2 regions of the Kitasatospora sp. NPDC094028 genome follow, and region 2 is predicted to be linked to the other one. Evidence: riboswitches for the same ligand, from Rfam matches in the RefSeq annotation. Region 2 holds a riboswitch; the other holds the start of a gene.
What was found. Region 2 has a riboswitch for cobalamin ahead of ACPC54_RS13600 (ribonucleoside-diphosphate reductase subunit alpha). Riboswitches for the same ligand answer to the same signal wherever they lie in the genome.
Positions count from the first base shown of each region.

Region 1 (7,200 bases), on a different contig from region 2:
GTCGACGGGGTACGCCGGGCCTGGGTACACCGGCCCCGCCCGGCCTGCCACCGGCTGGCCGGTGGGCCGTACCGGGGAGACGGGTCACCGTCGCACCGGTACCGATCGTCGGTTGGAGCGGGGCATCACGGTCGCGCGGGTTCCGAGACGTCACGTCGAGCAGTCTTCCCCTTGCACCGGCCTTCTGTCACATCCGGTTGTCCGTACGACCGGACGCGCCCGGACGGCACCTCCGCAAGATCGGGCAACAGTGGCAAACCGGCTGGCCGGAAACGTGTGGCGGGTCCATGCCAGGACGAGTGGGTCGGTTGCGGTGCCCGACCGGGCAGTCACGCTCCGTGTGCGGCGGCCCGCCCGAGCGGCCGCTCGGGCGCCGCGCGGGAAGTCGGCCCGGCCGACTTCCCGTGCTTCGGGTGCGGGCGGGCGGGGGGAATGGAAAGGAAATCGGACCCATCGGTTTCGCGTGCCGCGCGGAAAGTCGACGGGGCCGACTTCTCGCGCATCGCGGGGGGCGCCAGGAATCGAACGGGCACAGCGGTATCGACTTTCCGTGCGGTGCGGATCACAGCGGGAACACCGGAGATCGGCCACGGACGAACCGGGTTCGGGAAGCGGCGAAAGCGCAGGAAGTCGGCCGGTTCCACTTCCTGCGCGGGAGTTCGCCGCGAGCCATCGCGGGCCGGATCAGAGGAGGGGGGTGAGCCAGCGGCGCAGGAGTTCGGTGTAACGCTCGGGGGCGGAGTTCCAGAGGGCGGCGTGGTCGGCGCCGGGAAAGGTCTGCAGGCTGACCACGTCGGGCCGGGCGTGGGCGAGGCTCTCGGCGGCCCCCAGCGGGGCGATGGAGTCGTCCGGACTCTGCAGCAGCAGGGTGGGCACCCGCAGGTCGGCGCCCTCGGCGATGCGGGCGAAGTCGGCGAGGTCGACGCCGGTGCGGCCCTGCGCGGCGAGCGCGCCCAGCTCGGCGACCGTCCCGGACCAGCCCGCCCGGCGGGCGTCGCGGCGGGCGCCGGCCTGGAGGTCCAGCACCGGCGAGTCCAGGATCAGGCCGCGGATCGCGTGCGACCAGGCGGACCGGGCGGCGGTCTGCAGCACCATCGTCGCGCCGACCGACCAGCCGTACAGGACGACCTTGCCCGCGCCGTTGTCGAGCGCCAGCCGGATCGCCGACTCGACGTCCCGCCACTCGGTCTCGCCGAAGTGGCTCAGCCCGTCCGGGGAGGCCGGGGCGCCCTCGTCGCCGCGGTAGGTGACGGCCAGCGCGGGCATGCTGAGGCGGTCCAGCACGGGGAGCACCGGGAGCGTCTGCTGCCGGTCGGCGCCGGGGCCGTGCACCAGGATCACCCAGGTGCCGCGTTTGCCGTCCACGTACCAGGCGGGCAGGTCGCCGAGCTCGCCCTCGGCGGTGGTGCCGGTGAAGGGGAGGCCGAGCGCCGTGGTCGGGTCGCCGAGCAGGACGCGCGGGGTGAAGCGGACCTCGGTGCCCGGGGCGAGGGTGCCCCGGTCCGCGCGGACCAGCCGTCGGGTGACGCCCTCCGGGTCGCTGTGCAGCACCTCCGCGACGACGGCGTGGCCGCCGCCCTCCCACTCGACCGCCCAGCGGCCGGGGAGCAGGGCCTCCGGGCGCCGGGCGAAGGTGACCCGGCCGGCGGCGAGCCGCCGGACGACGAGCGGACCGGACTCCGGCGTCACGGTCTCCGGCCGGACCATCCGCTCGGAGGCCTTGCGACCGACCACCAGGACGGCGGCCCCTACGGCGGCGGCCGCCACGACGGCTGCGGTTCCCCAACGCATTTCGTTCCCCGCTCTGCTGGTCGGTCCGGACGGTGTTCGTGCACCAGTTCACCGGCGGGCGGCGCGCCGGGCCACCGGGCTGGGCCGTCCGGGGCACGACAACGGGGGGATCAGACGGGATTTCGGTGGTCCGGTGGCCGAGAAGTCCCCAGGAGTTCCCAGAAGCGACCGGTGAGGCTCCGGGCGGCGGGTGGGGCGGCCGGGGTGCCCCAGTGGCCGGCCAGCTCGGCCTCCTGGTGGACGGACAGGGCGACGCCGCCCGGCGGGCGGCCGCCTCCCGGGTGAGCTCGCGGGCCGGCCGGTGGTCGCGAAGCCCCGCCGGGCGGGTGCCCGTCAACTGGGCGGCGGGGCACCGGAGGACGCGGGCGAGGGCGATGAACTCCGTCTGGTCGGGGCGCAGCTCACCGCTCTCCCAGGCGAGCACGTGGGCGGGCAGGAGCCTGACGCCGTGTGCGGCCGGACCGTCCGCGACCTGTTCCGGGGTCAGGCCGAGGCCGGTGCGATGGGCGCGAGCGGCGGCGGGCGAGAACGGCACCGGGGGCGGGCGCGGGGCCGCGGGGGGCTGGGCGATCGCACAGCCCGGTGCGGTGCGCGCTGTGACCAACCCCTCCGTGACCTCGGTTGACTGCCGGTTCGGCAGCGTGATGGGATTCCGGGGCCAAACGGAGGCATGGAGAGGAAGCCGGTGCGAGTCCGGCGCGGTCCCGCCACTGTCACCGGGGAGCACGACCGGAAAGGCCACGGCGGGCCGTCAGGAGCCGCTGGAAGGCCCGGAAGTGCGTCCGACCCGGAAGCCAGGAGACTCTCGCCCCCGGTACGTCGATCCAGGGCGCGGACCCTGAGTGAGGACACGCACGCGATGCAGGCTGCCCCGCCCCGCCGGACTTCGAGCTGCCTTCCGCCGTGCGCCCGGTAGCCGCGCGGGCGACGACCGCGCGCCCCGTGCGCCCGCTGACCCGGGCCGCCGCGTTCGCCCTGGGCGCCGTCGTGGGCTACGCCGCCGACACCCGCTTCGCCGATCCCCGCGGCGGCCACCCGGTGGCCGCCTTCGGCACCGCCGCCACCGCGCTGGAGCGACGGATGTGGCGGGACGGCCGGGCGGCCGGCGCGGCGTACACGGCACTCGCCGTGGGCACCGTCGCGGCCGGCGCGCTCGCCCTGGACCGCACCGTCGGCCGGCGTCCGCTGGGCCGGGCGGCGCTCGCGGCGGCCGCGACCTGGACGGTGCTCGGCGGCACCTCGCTGACCCGGGAGGCGCGCACCATCGGCCGCTCGCTGGCCGCCGGCGACCTGACGGCCGCCCGGGAGCGGCTGCCGCACCTGTGCGGGCGGGACCCGAGCGCCCTGGACGAGCAGCAGATCGCCCGCGCCGTCGTCGAGTCGGTGGCCGAGAACACCGCCGACGCCGTGGTCAACGCGCTGGCCTGGGGCGCCCTGGCCGGCACGCCGGGCCTGCTGGCGTTCCGCGCGGTGAACACCCTGGACGCGATGGTCGGCCACCGCTCGCCCCGCCACGCCCGGTTCGGCTGGGCCTCCGCCCGGCTCGACGACGTCGCGGGCTGGCCGGGCGCCCGGCTGACGGCGCTGCTGACCGTGGCCGCCGCCCCCGAGCCGCGGACGGCCTGGCGGGTCTGGCGGCGGGACGGCTCCGCCCACCCGAGCCCGAACGCGGGCCAGGCCGAGTCGGCCTTCGCGGGCGCGGTCGGCGTCCGCCTCGGCGGGACGCTGCGGTACGGCGAGCGCGTCGAGCACCGGCCCGTCCTGGGCGAGGAGTTGCGGCCGGTGACGGTGGACGACATCGAGCGGGCCTGCACGCTGTCGCGGCGGGTCGGCGCGCTCGCGCTGGGTACGACGGTCGCGGGGCACGTCCTGCTGCGCGCATGGCGAAGGAAGGGTGGGGGGTCATGAGCAACGCACTGCTGGTCGCCGGGACGACCTCGGACGCGGGCAAGAGCGTGGTCACGGCCGGCATCTGCCGCTGGCTGGTCCGCCAGGGCGTGCGGGTCGCGCCGTTCAAGGCGCAGAACATGTCGCTGAACTCCTTCGTCACCGCGGACGGCGCCGAGATCGGCCGCGCCCAGGCGATGCAGGCGCAGGCGGCCCGGGTCGAGCCCGAAGCGGCGATGAACCCGGTGCTGCTGAAGCCGGGCGCGGACGGCCGCAGCCAGGTGGTGCTGCTCGGCCGGCCGGTCGCCGAGGTCGGCGCGCTGGACTACCGCGAGCGCAAGCCCGTCCTGCTGGAGCGCGCCCTGGAGTGCCTGGCGGACCTGCGCCGCCGCTACGACGTGGTGGTGTGCGAGGGCGCCGGCTCACCCGCCGAGATCAACCTGCGCGACCGCGACATCGCCAACATGGGCCTGGCCACCGCCGCCGCCCTGCCCGTCGTGGTGGTCGGCGACATCGATCGCGGCGGGGTCTTCGCCGCGATGTACGGCACCCTGGCGTTGCTGTCGGAGGAGGACCAGCGGCACGTCGCCGGCTGGTTCGTCAACAAGTTCCGCGGCGACGGGCGGCTGCTCGCGCCCGGGCTGGAGATGCTGCGCGAGCTGACCGGCCGCCCGGTGCTGGGCACGCTGCCGATGCTGCCCGGCCTGTGGCTGGACGCCGAGGACTCGCTGGACCTGTCCACCGTGGTGGACCGGGTGGACGGTCGCGGGCCGCTCGGCGCGGACGTGCTGCGGGTCGCCGTGGTGCGCTTCCCGCGGCTGTCGAACTTCACCGACCTGGACGCGCTGGCGCAGGAGCCGGGCGTGCTGGTGCGCTGGGCGACCCGGCCGGAGGAACTGGCCGACGCCGACCTGGTGGTGCTGCCCGGCACCCGGGCCACCGTGGCCGACCTCGCCTGGCTGCGCGAGCGCGGCCTGGAGCCGGCGCTCAAGGCGCGGGCGGCGGCCGGGTTGCCGATCCTCGGCGTGTGCGGCGGCTACCAGATGCTGGCGCGCTCGATCGACGACGCGGTGGAGTCCAAGGCGGGCCTCGTCGCGGGGCTCGGCCTGCTGCCCACCGACGTCCGGTTCGGCGCCGAGAAGGTGCTGGCGCGGCCGGTCGGCGAGGCGTTCGGGCACCGGGTCGAGGGGTACGAGATCCACCACGGGGTGGTCGCGGTCGACGGGGGCGATGCGTTCATCTCCGATGACCACGGGCAGAGCCTGGACGGCTGCCGGGTCGGCTCGGTGTGGGGAACCACCTGGCACGGCGTGCTGGAGAACGACGGGTTCCGTCGCGAACTCCTGCGCGAGGTCGCCGAGTTGGCCGGGCGGGCGTTCGTGCCGGCGCCGGACACCTGCTTCGCCGAGGCGCGCGACGCCCGACTGGACCGGCTGGGCGACCTGATCGAAGAGCACGCGGACACCGACGCGCTGTGGAAGCTGATCGAAGGCGGGGTGCCGGCGGCCGGAACGCTGCCGTTCCTCCCGCCCGGGGCACCTGTGGGAGTGACGCATGACTGACGTCCGCTATCCGTTCACCGCGATCGTCGGCATGGCCGACCTCCGGCTCGGGCTGCTGCTCAACGCCGTCTCCCCGGCCGTGGGCGGCGTGCTGGTGCGCGGCGAGAAGGGCACCGCGAAGTCCACCATGGTGCGCGCGCTGGCCGGGCTGCTGCCCTCCATCGCCACCGTGGACGGCTGCCGCTTCGCCTGCGACCCGGCCGCGCCGGACCGGCAGTGCCCGGACGGGCCGCACGCCGCCGGTTCGAGCGCTTCCGAACGGCCGTCCCAGCTGGTCGAGTTGCCGGTCGGCGTGGCCGAGGACCGGATCGTCGGCTCGCTCGATCTGGAGCGGGCGCTCGCCGAGGGCGTCAAGGCCTACGAGCCCGGGCTGCTCGCCAAGGCGCACCGCGGCGTGCTCTACATCGACGAGGTGAACCTGCTCCAGGACCACGTCGTCGACCTGCTGCTGGACGCCGCCGCGATGGGCCGCTCCTACGTCGAGCGCGAGGGCGTGTCGGTGCGGCACGCGGCGCGGTTCCTGCTGGTCGGCACGATGAACCCGGAGGAGGGCGAGCTGCGGCCGCAGCTGCTCGACCGGTTCGGCCTCACCGTCGAGATCGCCGCCACCCGGGACCCGGCCGAGCGGGCCGAGGTCGTCCGGCGCCGGCTCGGGTACGACGCCGACCCGGCCGGCTTCGCCGCGCGGTTCGCCGAGGAGGAGCGGGAGCTCGCCGAACACATCACCGCCGCCCGGGAGTTGCTGCCCAAGGTCGAACTGACCGATGTGGCGCTGCGTCAGATCACCGCCGTGTGCGCCGCGTTCGAGGTGGACGGGCTGCGCGCGGACATCGTGATGGCGCGCACGGCCGTCGCGCTCGCCGCCTGGGCGGGGCGCACGGAGGTGCTGGAGGAGGACGTCCGCAAGGCCGCGCAGCTGGCGCTGCCGCACCGGCGGCGGCGCAACCCGTTCGACGCTCCGGGGCTGGACGAGGAGCAGCTCGACCGGACGCTGGAGGAGCACGCGCAGCCGGAGGAGCCGGAGGGGCCTGAGGAGCCGGAGCCCGAGGGCGACGGGCCTGATGGCAACGGGCCCGAGGGCGACGGGCCCGAGGGCGGCCCCGAAGGCGGCGGTCCGGACGGCGGCCCCGATGGCGGTGGCGCCCCCGAGCCGTTCGACGGCGCCGCGCCGGAGGACGGACCCGCCACCTCGGCCGAGGACGAGCCCGCGCAGCCGCCCGTACCGGCCCAGCACCCGGCGCCCGCGCGGGAGTCGGCGCCCGTCGCCGCCGGGGACCCGTACCGGACCAGGCTGTTCACCGTGAAGGGCACCGGGCACGGCGCCCAGGGCCGCCGCTCCCCCGCCGAGACCACCAGCGGGCACACCGTCCGCGCCCGCCGCCCGCAGGGCACCCTCAGCCGGCTGCACCTCACCGCGACCCTGCAGGCCGCCGCGCCGCACCAGGTGGCGCGCGGGCGGGACGGCCGGGCGCTGGTGCTGCACAAGGACGACTTCCGCGAACAGGTGCGCCAGGGACGGGAGTCCAACCTGGTGCTGTTCGTCGTCGACGCCTCCGGCTCGATGGCCGCGCGCCAGCGGATGAGCGCCGTCAAGGGTGCGGTGCTGTCCCTGCTGATGGACGCCTACCAGCGGCGCGACAAGATCGGCATGATCACCTTCCGGGGCACGGGCGCCGAGCTGGCGCTGCCGCCCACCTCCTCCGTGGAGGTCGGCGCGGCCCGGCTGGAGTCCCTGCCCACCGGCGGGCGCACCCCGCTGGCCGCCGGCCTGCTGCGCGCCCACGAGGTGCTGCGGGTGGAGCGGCTGCGCGACCCGAACCGGCGCCCGCTGCTGGTGCTGGTCACCGACGGCCGGGCCACCGGCGGGCGGGACGCACTGGCCCAATCCCGGCGCGCCGCCTCGCTGTTCGCCGCCCAGGGCACGGCCAGCGTGGTGCTGGACTGCGAGTCCGGGCCGGTG
Region 1 covers NZ_JBMVFA010000009.1:73,420-80,619, forward strand. Annotated here, with positions in the region: gene ACPC54_RS16335 (alpha/beta hydrolase family protein) at 685-1,791, opposite strand; cobalamin riboswitch at 2,468-2,595, shown strand; gene ACPC54_RS16340 (cobalamin biosynthesis protein) at 2,734-3,699, shown strand; gene ACPC54_RS16345 (cobyric acid synthase) at 3,696-5,240, shown strand; gene ACPC54_RS16350 (putative cobaltochelatase) at 5,233-7,200, shown strand, end outside.
Region 1: another riboswitch for cobalamin. It lies ahead of ACPC54_RS16340 (cobalamin biosynthesis protein); the one in region 2 lies ahead of ACPC54_RS13600 (ribonucleoside-diphosphate reductase subunit alpha).

Region 2 (7,200 bases):
CTCGATGCACTCGTACACGCCGGCGATCGAGGCGATGGTCGCGGTCGGCGCGATGGCGAGCAGCAGCGAGTTGCGCAGCCCGGTCTCGGCGATTCGCGCCCGCAGCGCGTCCCAGCGCGGGGCCCACTGCGGGGCGGCGCTCGGGAAGTGGTCGATGTGCAGCTCGCCACGCGCGGCGCGGGTCTCGCCGTACGCCTCGTGGCGGCCCAGCTGCTCGGCCAGGTCGGCGGAGCGCTCGTACGCGGTGAGCATGATGCGCTCGGCGATGAGCGTGGACAGCTGCTTGGCCTCGGCGGAGTCGAAGTCGAGGCGCAGCTTGAAGAAGACGTCCTGCAGGCCCATCACGCCGAGGCCGACCGGCCGCCAGCGGGAGTTCGACGTGCCCGCCTCGGTCGTCGGGTAGAAGTTGATGTCCACCACGCGGTCGAGGAAGGTCACGGCGGTGCGCACGGTGGCGTCCAGCCGCTCCCAGTCCATGGCGCCGAGCAGGTCGTCGGCGGAGGCGCCGACCGCCACGTGCGCACCGAGGTTGACCGACCCCAGGTTGCAGACGGCGGTCTCGGAGTCGTCCGTGACCTCCAGGATCTCGGTGCACAGGTTGGACGAGTGCACCGTGCGGCCCGGCAGCGCGGTCTGGTTGGCGGCGCGGTTGGAGGCGTCCTTGAAGGTCATCCAGCCGTTGCCGGTCTGGGCCAGGGTGCGCATCATGCGGGCGTACAGGGTCTGCGCCGGGATGGTGCGGACGGCCTTGCCGGCCAGCTCGGCCTTGAGGTAGGCCTGGTCGAACTCCTCGCCCCACAGGTCGACCAGCTCGGGGACGTCGGCCGGGGAGAACAGCGACCAGTCCGCGTTGGCGTTCACGCGGCGCATGAACTCGTCCGGGATCCAGTGCGCCAGGTTGAGGTTGTGGGTGCGGCGGGCTTCCTCGCCGGTGTTGTCGCGGAGCTCCAGGAACTCCTCGATGTCGGCGTGCCAGGTCTCCAGGTAGACGCACGCGGCGCCCTTGCGCCGGCCGCCCTGGTTGACGGCGGCGACGGAGGAGTCGAGGGTGCGCAGGAACGGCACGATGCCGTTGGACTTGCCGTTGGTGCCGCGGATCAGGCTGCCGCGCGAGCGGATGCGCGAGTAGGACAGGCCGATGCCGCCGGCGTGCTTGGACAGGCGGGCGATCTGCGCGTAGCGGTTGTAGATCGAGTCCAGGTTGTCCAGCGGGGAGTCGAGCAGGTAGCAGCTGCTCATCTGCGGGTGCCGGGTGCCGGAGTTGAAGAGCGTCGGCGAGGAGGTCAGGTACTCCAGGCGGCTCATCAGGCCGTACAGCTCGGCGACCTCGCGCACGGACTGCTCGGTGTCGCCGACCGCCAGGCCGCAGGCGACGCGGAGCAGGAAGTGCTGCGGGGTCTCGATGACCTTGCGGGTGATCGGGTGGCGCAGCAGGTAGCGGGACTGGACGGTGCGCAGGCCGAAGTACTCGAAGCGGTCGTCGCCGTGGGCGTCGATCAGGGCGTCGAGGGCGGCGGCGTGCTTGGCGACGAAGTCGGCGGTGGTGTCGCCGATCAGGCCTTCGGCGTGGCCGACCGCGATGGAGGCGGAGAAGGACACCGAGCCCTGGCTGTTGGCCTCGTCGACGATCTCCAGGGCGAGCAGGCGGGCGGCCAGCTTCGAGTACTGGGGGTCCTCGGCGATCATCGACGCGGCGGCGTCGACGGCCAGCCCGCGCAGCTCGGCGAAGTCGGAGCCGGCGTGGCGCCCGCGCAGCGCGGCGGCGGCGACGTGGCCGGGGTCGACCTCGGTGAGGTCGGCGCTGCGGTCGGTGAGCAGCCGAAGGAGCGCCCCACCGGGGTCGGTGACCGTCTGGTCGGTGAAGGCGGTACCGGTTCCCTGGGCGGGCAGGGTGGCTGAGGCAGCGGTGGTCAAGGCGCTCTCTCCTGGCGGCGATCGGCGGCGTGATCGGGTGGCGCCGGGCCGTTCGGGGCAGGGAAGCACGGCGCGAACGCGGACGGCGTCGCGCGACGGTGTCTCCCCGGCCCGCCCGCGAGGCCCGGAAAGGTGGTGCTGGTGCTCGCGCGGCCCCTGCGGGAGGGCCGTGGCGCACGCCGCCGGCAGGTACTCGGACTTGCGGGCCCGGCTCGTGTGAGCGCCCGCACACCGCTGCGGGGCAGTCCCGGAATCTCACCGGCTTCCCCTGCGTCGACAGCAGGAGTGAGCATACATGTTGTGGTGTCTCACTGATGTGGCCCCACATGTAGTGCGGCGCCGTGTGTCGGGCCGATGACCGGCGGTGTCCGGCGCGGCCGCCCCAAGGGGCCCTCGGGCGCGCCCGGCGCGTCCTGGTTTCGATACGGAACGGTCACCGGGAGGCCGGTCCGTCGGGGAGATGCCCTACGATCTGGGCGACATGTGAGCGAGCGCAGCGGGCGGGTCCGCGACACGAGGGGTGCGCGTCTCGCGGAGCGATCGACGAGGCAGCGAGGGGGCCGCATGAGCGACGGATTCGGCGCACCTGGGCAGGGGCCGCAGGGGACGCCCCCGGCCGGGGCGGGGAGCGCGCAGAACCAGCCGGGGCCGGTGCCGCCGCCGAGCGGGGGCTTCGGGCCGCCGCCGGCGTCGTACGGGCCGGTCCTGCCGCCCGCGCAGCCGGTGGCGCAGCCCGTCCCGCCGGTGCCCCAGCCGGGGCCGGTGCCGCCGCAGCCCGCGCCCCAGCCGGTCCAGCAGCCCCCGGCCCCGCAGCCCGTCCAGCAGCCTCCGGCCCCGCAGCCCGCGGCCCCGCAGCCGGTGCAACAGCCCCCGGCCCAGCCCGCGCCGCAGTGGCAGCCGCAGGCCCAGCCGACGCTGCCCGCCCAGCAGTTCCAGCCCCAGCCGCCGCAGGCCCAGCCGGTCCAGCAGCCGCGGCCCCCGCGCGCCGAGCCCGACTGGGAGGCGCTGGCCGACCGCAACGAGGCGGACGGCAAGCGCAAGCGCCGCACCAAGGTGATCGGCATCGCGGCTGCCGTGGTCCTGGTGGGCGGCCTGGCCGCGGGCGGCGTGGTGCTGATGAACGGCAAGCACGACGACCCCAAGAAGCCGGTCACCGCCCCGACCGCGCCCGTCAGCACGCCCCCGTCGCCGGCTCCGGCGACCACCCAGGGCGGGGCCGGCGACGACCCGTCCAAGCCGATCTGGGACGTCAGCACCGACCCGGCGCCGCAGGACGCGAACGCGCTGTTCTCGGCGGCCCAGGTGAACATCAACGGCGCGACCTGGAACCGCACCACCGTCTCGCTCGACCAGCCCTGCTGGGACGGCAACTCGACGACCGGCGGCCTCGGCAAGATCCTCGGCGACCAGGGCTGCCAGAAGGTGCTGCGGGCGACGTACGTCTCCGGCGACAGCGCGGTGACGGTCGGCGTCGCGGTCTTCGACCACAAGATCCAGGCCGAGACCGCGACGAAGAACTACGCCGGCCAGCTCAAGGGCCTCTCCGCCCCCGGCGCGCCGGCCTACTGCGCGAACCCGGGCTGCGCCAACACGCACAACGTCATCGGCCGGTACGCCTACTTCACGGTCGAGGGCTCGGTGAAGGGCGGCAACACGGCGGACGCCACCGCGACCGCGGCGGCGGGCGGCTTCGCGGAGCACGTGAAGGGCCAGCTGCTGCAGCGCGCCAAGGCCGCGGGCAACGCGGCGCCCGGCGCCCCGGCGGCCCCGGCCGCCACGCCGACCGGCTGACGGCCCGACCGGCTGACGGCCGGCCGACGCCCGGTCGGCGCCGACGACCTCCCCCCACCCCCGGCGGGTTCGTTCGCCGGGGCCGGGGGAGTGTGGCAGGCTCTCGCCGTAGTCAGTCGTACGCGTGTTCCGGTTGCGTCCGTGGGGGTCGGCGCCGGCGAGCAACCGGAGGAGTGGTCCGTGGCCCTGCCCAGAGCCCTGCGCGGAAAGCCCGCCGTGCTCGCGGCGGCCGGGGCGGTCGTGCTCGCCGCGGGCGCCTTCGTGGTCCTGGACCGCGACGGCGGACGGCCGGACGACGAGCAGCCGCAGCCGCCGCGGGTGGAGGTGTCGGTCGGCGCCCCCGGGCGGACCCTGCCGCCGGACGTCGGCAAGGAACTGGTCGCCCGGGATCCGCTGGCCTCGCCGAACGCCCGCGCCGTCCAGCAGTTCCTCGACGACCTGGAGCGGCAGGCCCGCACCGGCAAGAGCGGCGGGACGGTCATCGGCCAGCACGTCGAGGCGCACAACGAGCGCAACAACCCCGAGTACGGCGACTACCGGGGCACCAAGCAGGTCGGCTACTACTACAAGAAGGCCGCCGACATCACCGGCAAGCTGCCCGGCTTCGTCGAGACCGACCTCGGCCCCGGCTACGGCCAGAACACCTGGGGCGTCGGCAACCCGCGGTCCTACTCGGCCGGCCGCTGGCCCACCTGCCGGGCCGGCTGGCAGTACACCGACGACGCCGTCGACCTGATGGCGGCCGTCTGGTCCGGCCACCCGCGCGCCGACGACGGCACGTACGACTTCGCCGGCGCCCAGCACAACTGCGACGGCAGCATGACCGAACTGCCCGACAACGGCGGCGCGCCCGCCGGGATCGTCGGCATGAGCTTCCACCAGCCGTACCCCGGATCCGACGTCAAGTCCTTCGACCGGGTGCTCTGCTCCAACTCCCCGGCCGCCAAGGACCCGGCCTGGTTCGGCCGGGTCGTCGACGCCGCGCACGACACCCCCGAGTACCGGTCGCTGATCACCGACCTCTCCTACCTGGCCGACCACCTGGACTACCTGGCCGCCCACGACGTGCCGGTGCTGCTGCGCCCGTACCACGAGATGAACGTGCTGGACTGCTCGCGCCGCTTCTGGTGGGCCGGGCAGAAGCCGGCCGACTACCAGGCGCTGTGGAAGATCACCTACAAGTACCTGGTGGAGACCCGGGGCCTGCACAACCTGCTGTTCGTCTGGACGCCGGTCTCCTGGGACGGCGCCCCCGGCGTCGACCCGTGGGACTACTACCCGGGGGCGCAGTTCGTCGACGTCGTCGGGGTGGACGACTACAGCGGCAGCCCCGCGCACCCGATCGGCACCGGCGAGACCTGGACCAGGCGGTACTACGACGGGCTGGCCGCGTACGAGAAGCCGCGCATCCTCGCCGAGTCCTTCGCCGTCCCGGTCAACTCCCGTCAGCCGGACACGCTCCGGCTCACGCCCTGGACGATCTGGACGGTCTGGGGGCAGTCGCTCACCGCCGACAACCTGACCCCCGATCAGCCGCGCAACTCCGCCGCCGACGTCAACGCCACCTACCGCAGCCCGCTCGCCATCACCGGCGGCGCCGGTCCGTTCGGGCCGACCGTCGACTGGGGCGGGCTGCACGTGCGCTGACCGATCGGACGGCCCGGAGATCGTCCGAACCCGGGGAATTCCGGGTCCGTTGCGGGGTGTGGCATCCTGTGGCGGCGAAAGCCGAGGGTCGGCGAGCGGCCGTGGGGCGGAACGGGCGAGGCGGGGGAACGGGATGACACAGACGCGTCCGATGCGCGTGGCCGGCGGCCTCGCCGTCGGCTGGGGTGCGGTGCTGCTCTGCTGGGCGGCGTACAACTGCTTCGGCCAGGTCGGCCTCGGCACGTACGTCGAGGGGATCTTCTACTACGGCGGCTCCTCCGTGGACGCCGAGACCGGCAGCCTCAACTACGGCCTGCTGTACCTGATCGCGGGCCTCCTGCTGCTGCGCGGGCGTGGCTGGGCACTCGCCGTGGCGGCCGGTGTCGCCGGCGTCGAGGGCTACAACCGGGTGCGCAGCCTGACCGGCGCGCTGCTCGACAAGCCGCAGCGCGAGTGGTTCACCCACACCACCGAGGGCCAGCTCAAGATCGCGACCTTCGCGCTCGGCGTGGTCGTCAGCGCGACGCTGATCCTGCTGCTCGCCAAGTCGAAGTGGGGGGAGCAGCCGGAGGGGGCGGCGGCCGCGGAGCCGCACTGGTCGATCCTGCAGACCGTCCCGGCGACCCACTTCCCCGCCCAGCAGCCGCAGCCGCCGGTCCAGCAGCAGGCCGCCTGGCCGCAGCAGCCGCCGGCCCAGCCCGCGTGGCAGCAGCAGCCCCAGCCGCAGCCGTACCAGCCCCAGCCGCCGCAGCCGTACCAGCAGCAGCCGGTGCAGCAGCCCCCCGCCGCCTGGCCGCCGCAGCCGCCCGCGCCGCAGCCGCCCGCGCAGCCGCAGCCCGCGCCGTACGGCTACCCGCAGACCCTGCCCCAGCAGCAGTGGCCCGCCGCCCCGCCCGCCGGGCAGCCCGCCCCCGGGCCGGCCGCCCCGGGCCCGGTCGTGCCGCCGCCCGCCGACCGCCCGCCCACCGACCGCCCGCCGCAGGGCTGAGCCCGGCGGCGCCCGCCCGACGCGGGCCCGCACAGCCGTAGGCCGCCCACGAACGACCCCTGACCCGCCCGGGGACAGGGCCCGAGACCAGACGAGGAACGACTTCCGCCATGTCAACGACAGCCCCGGAGCGGACGGTGCTCACCACGTCCCGCGAGGCCGCCCGGCTCGCCGAGCGACAGATGTCGTGGAAGCCGAGAGTGGCGCCGTTCTACATATCGTTCGCCGTCATCTTCGCCTTCTCCGTCTGGGCGTACGTGCCCAACCCGACCCCGCTCGGCTGGGCGATCACCATCCTGTGGGGCATGCCGGTGTTCGGCGTGCTGATCGGCTTCCAGGGCGTGCTGATGGTCCGCCGCCGGCTGCGCAAGGTCAGCCGGATGACGCCGGCCGCGCCGGTCGAGGACGACTTCCTGATCGTGCTGGTGCCGACCATCGGCCGCCACGACACCTACCCGGCGCTGGAGCGCTCGGTGCTCTCGTACGTCGAGCACCTGCCGCCCTACTTCCCGTGGATGCGCGTCGACATCCTCACCGAGGAGGGCTGCGCCGCCGCCGAGAAGATCGACGAGCTGGCCGAACGCCACCCGCTGATCCGGGTGGTGACCGTCCCGAAGGCGTACCAGACGCCCAACGGCACCAAGTTCAAGGCCCGCGCCAACCACTACTCGCACGAGCTGCGGATCGAGGAGGGCGAGGCCGAGGACGACGTCTGGGTGCTGCACATGGACGACGACACCGGCGTCGGCCCGGACACCGCCGCCGCCGTGGCCCAGTTCGTCAACCGGCAGCGCCGGGCCGGGGACGACGCCAAGCACATGGCGCAGGGCATCCTCACGTACCCGCGCGAGAACGCCGTC
Region 2 covers NZ_JBMVFA010000007.1:38,063-45,262, reverse strand. Annotated here, with positions in the region: gene ACPC54_RS13600 (ribonucleoside-diphosphate reductase subunit alpha) at 1-1,890, opposite strand, end outside; cobalamin riboswitch at 2,082-2,213, opposite strand; gene ACPC54_RS13595 (flagellar basal body-associated FliL family protein) at 2,479-3,705, shown strand; gene ACPC54_RS13590 (glycoside hydrolase family 26 protein) at 3,886-5,352, shown strand; gene ACPC54_RS13585 (hypothetical protein) at 5,486-6,340, shown strand; gene ACPC54_RS13580 (glycosyltransferase family 2 protein) at 6,451-7,200, shown strand, end outside.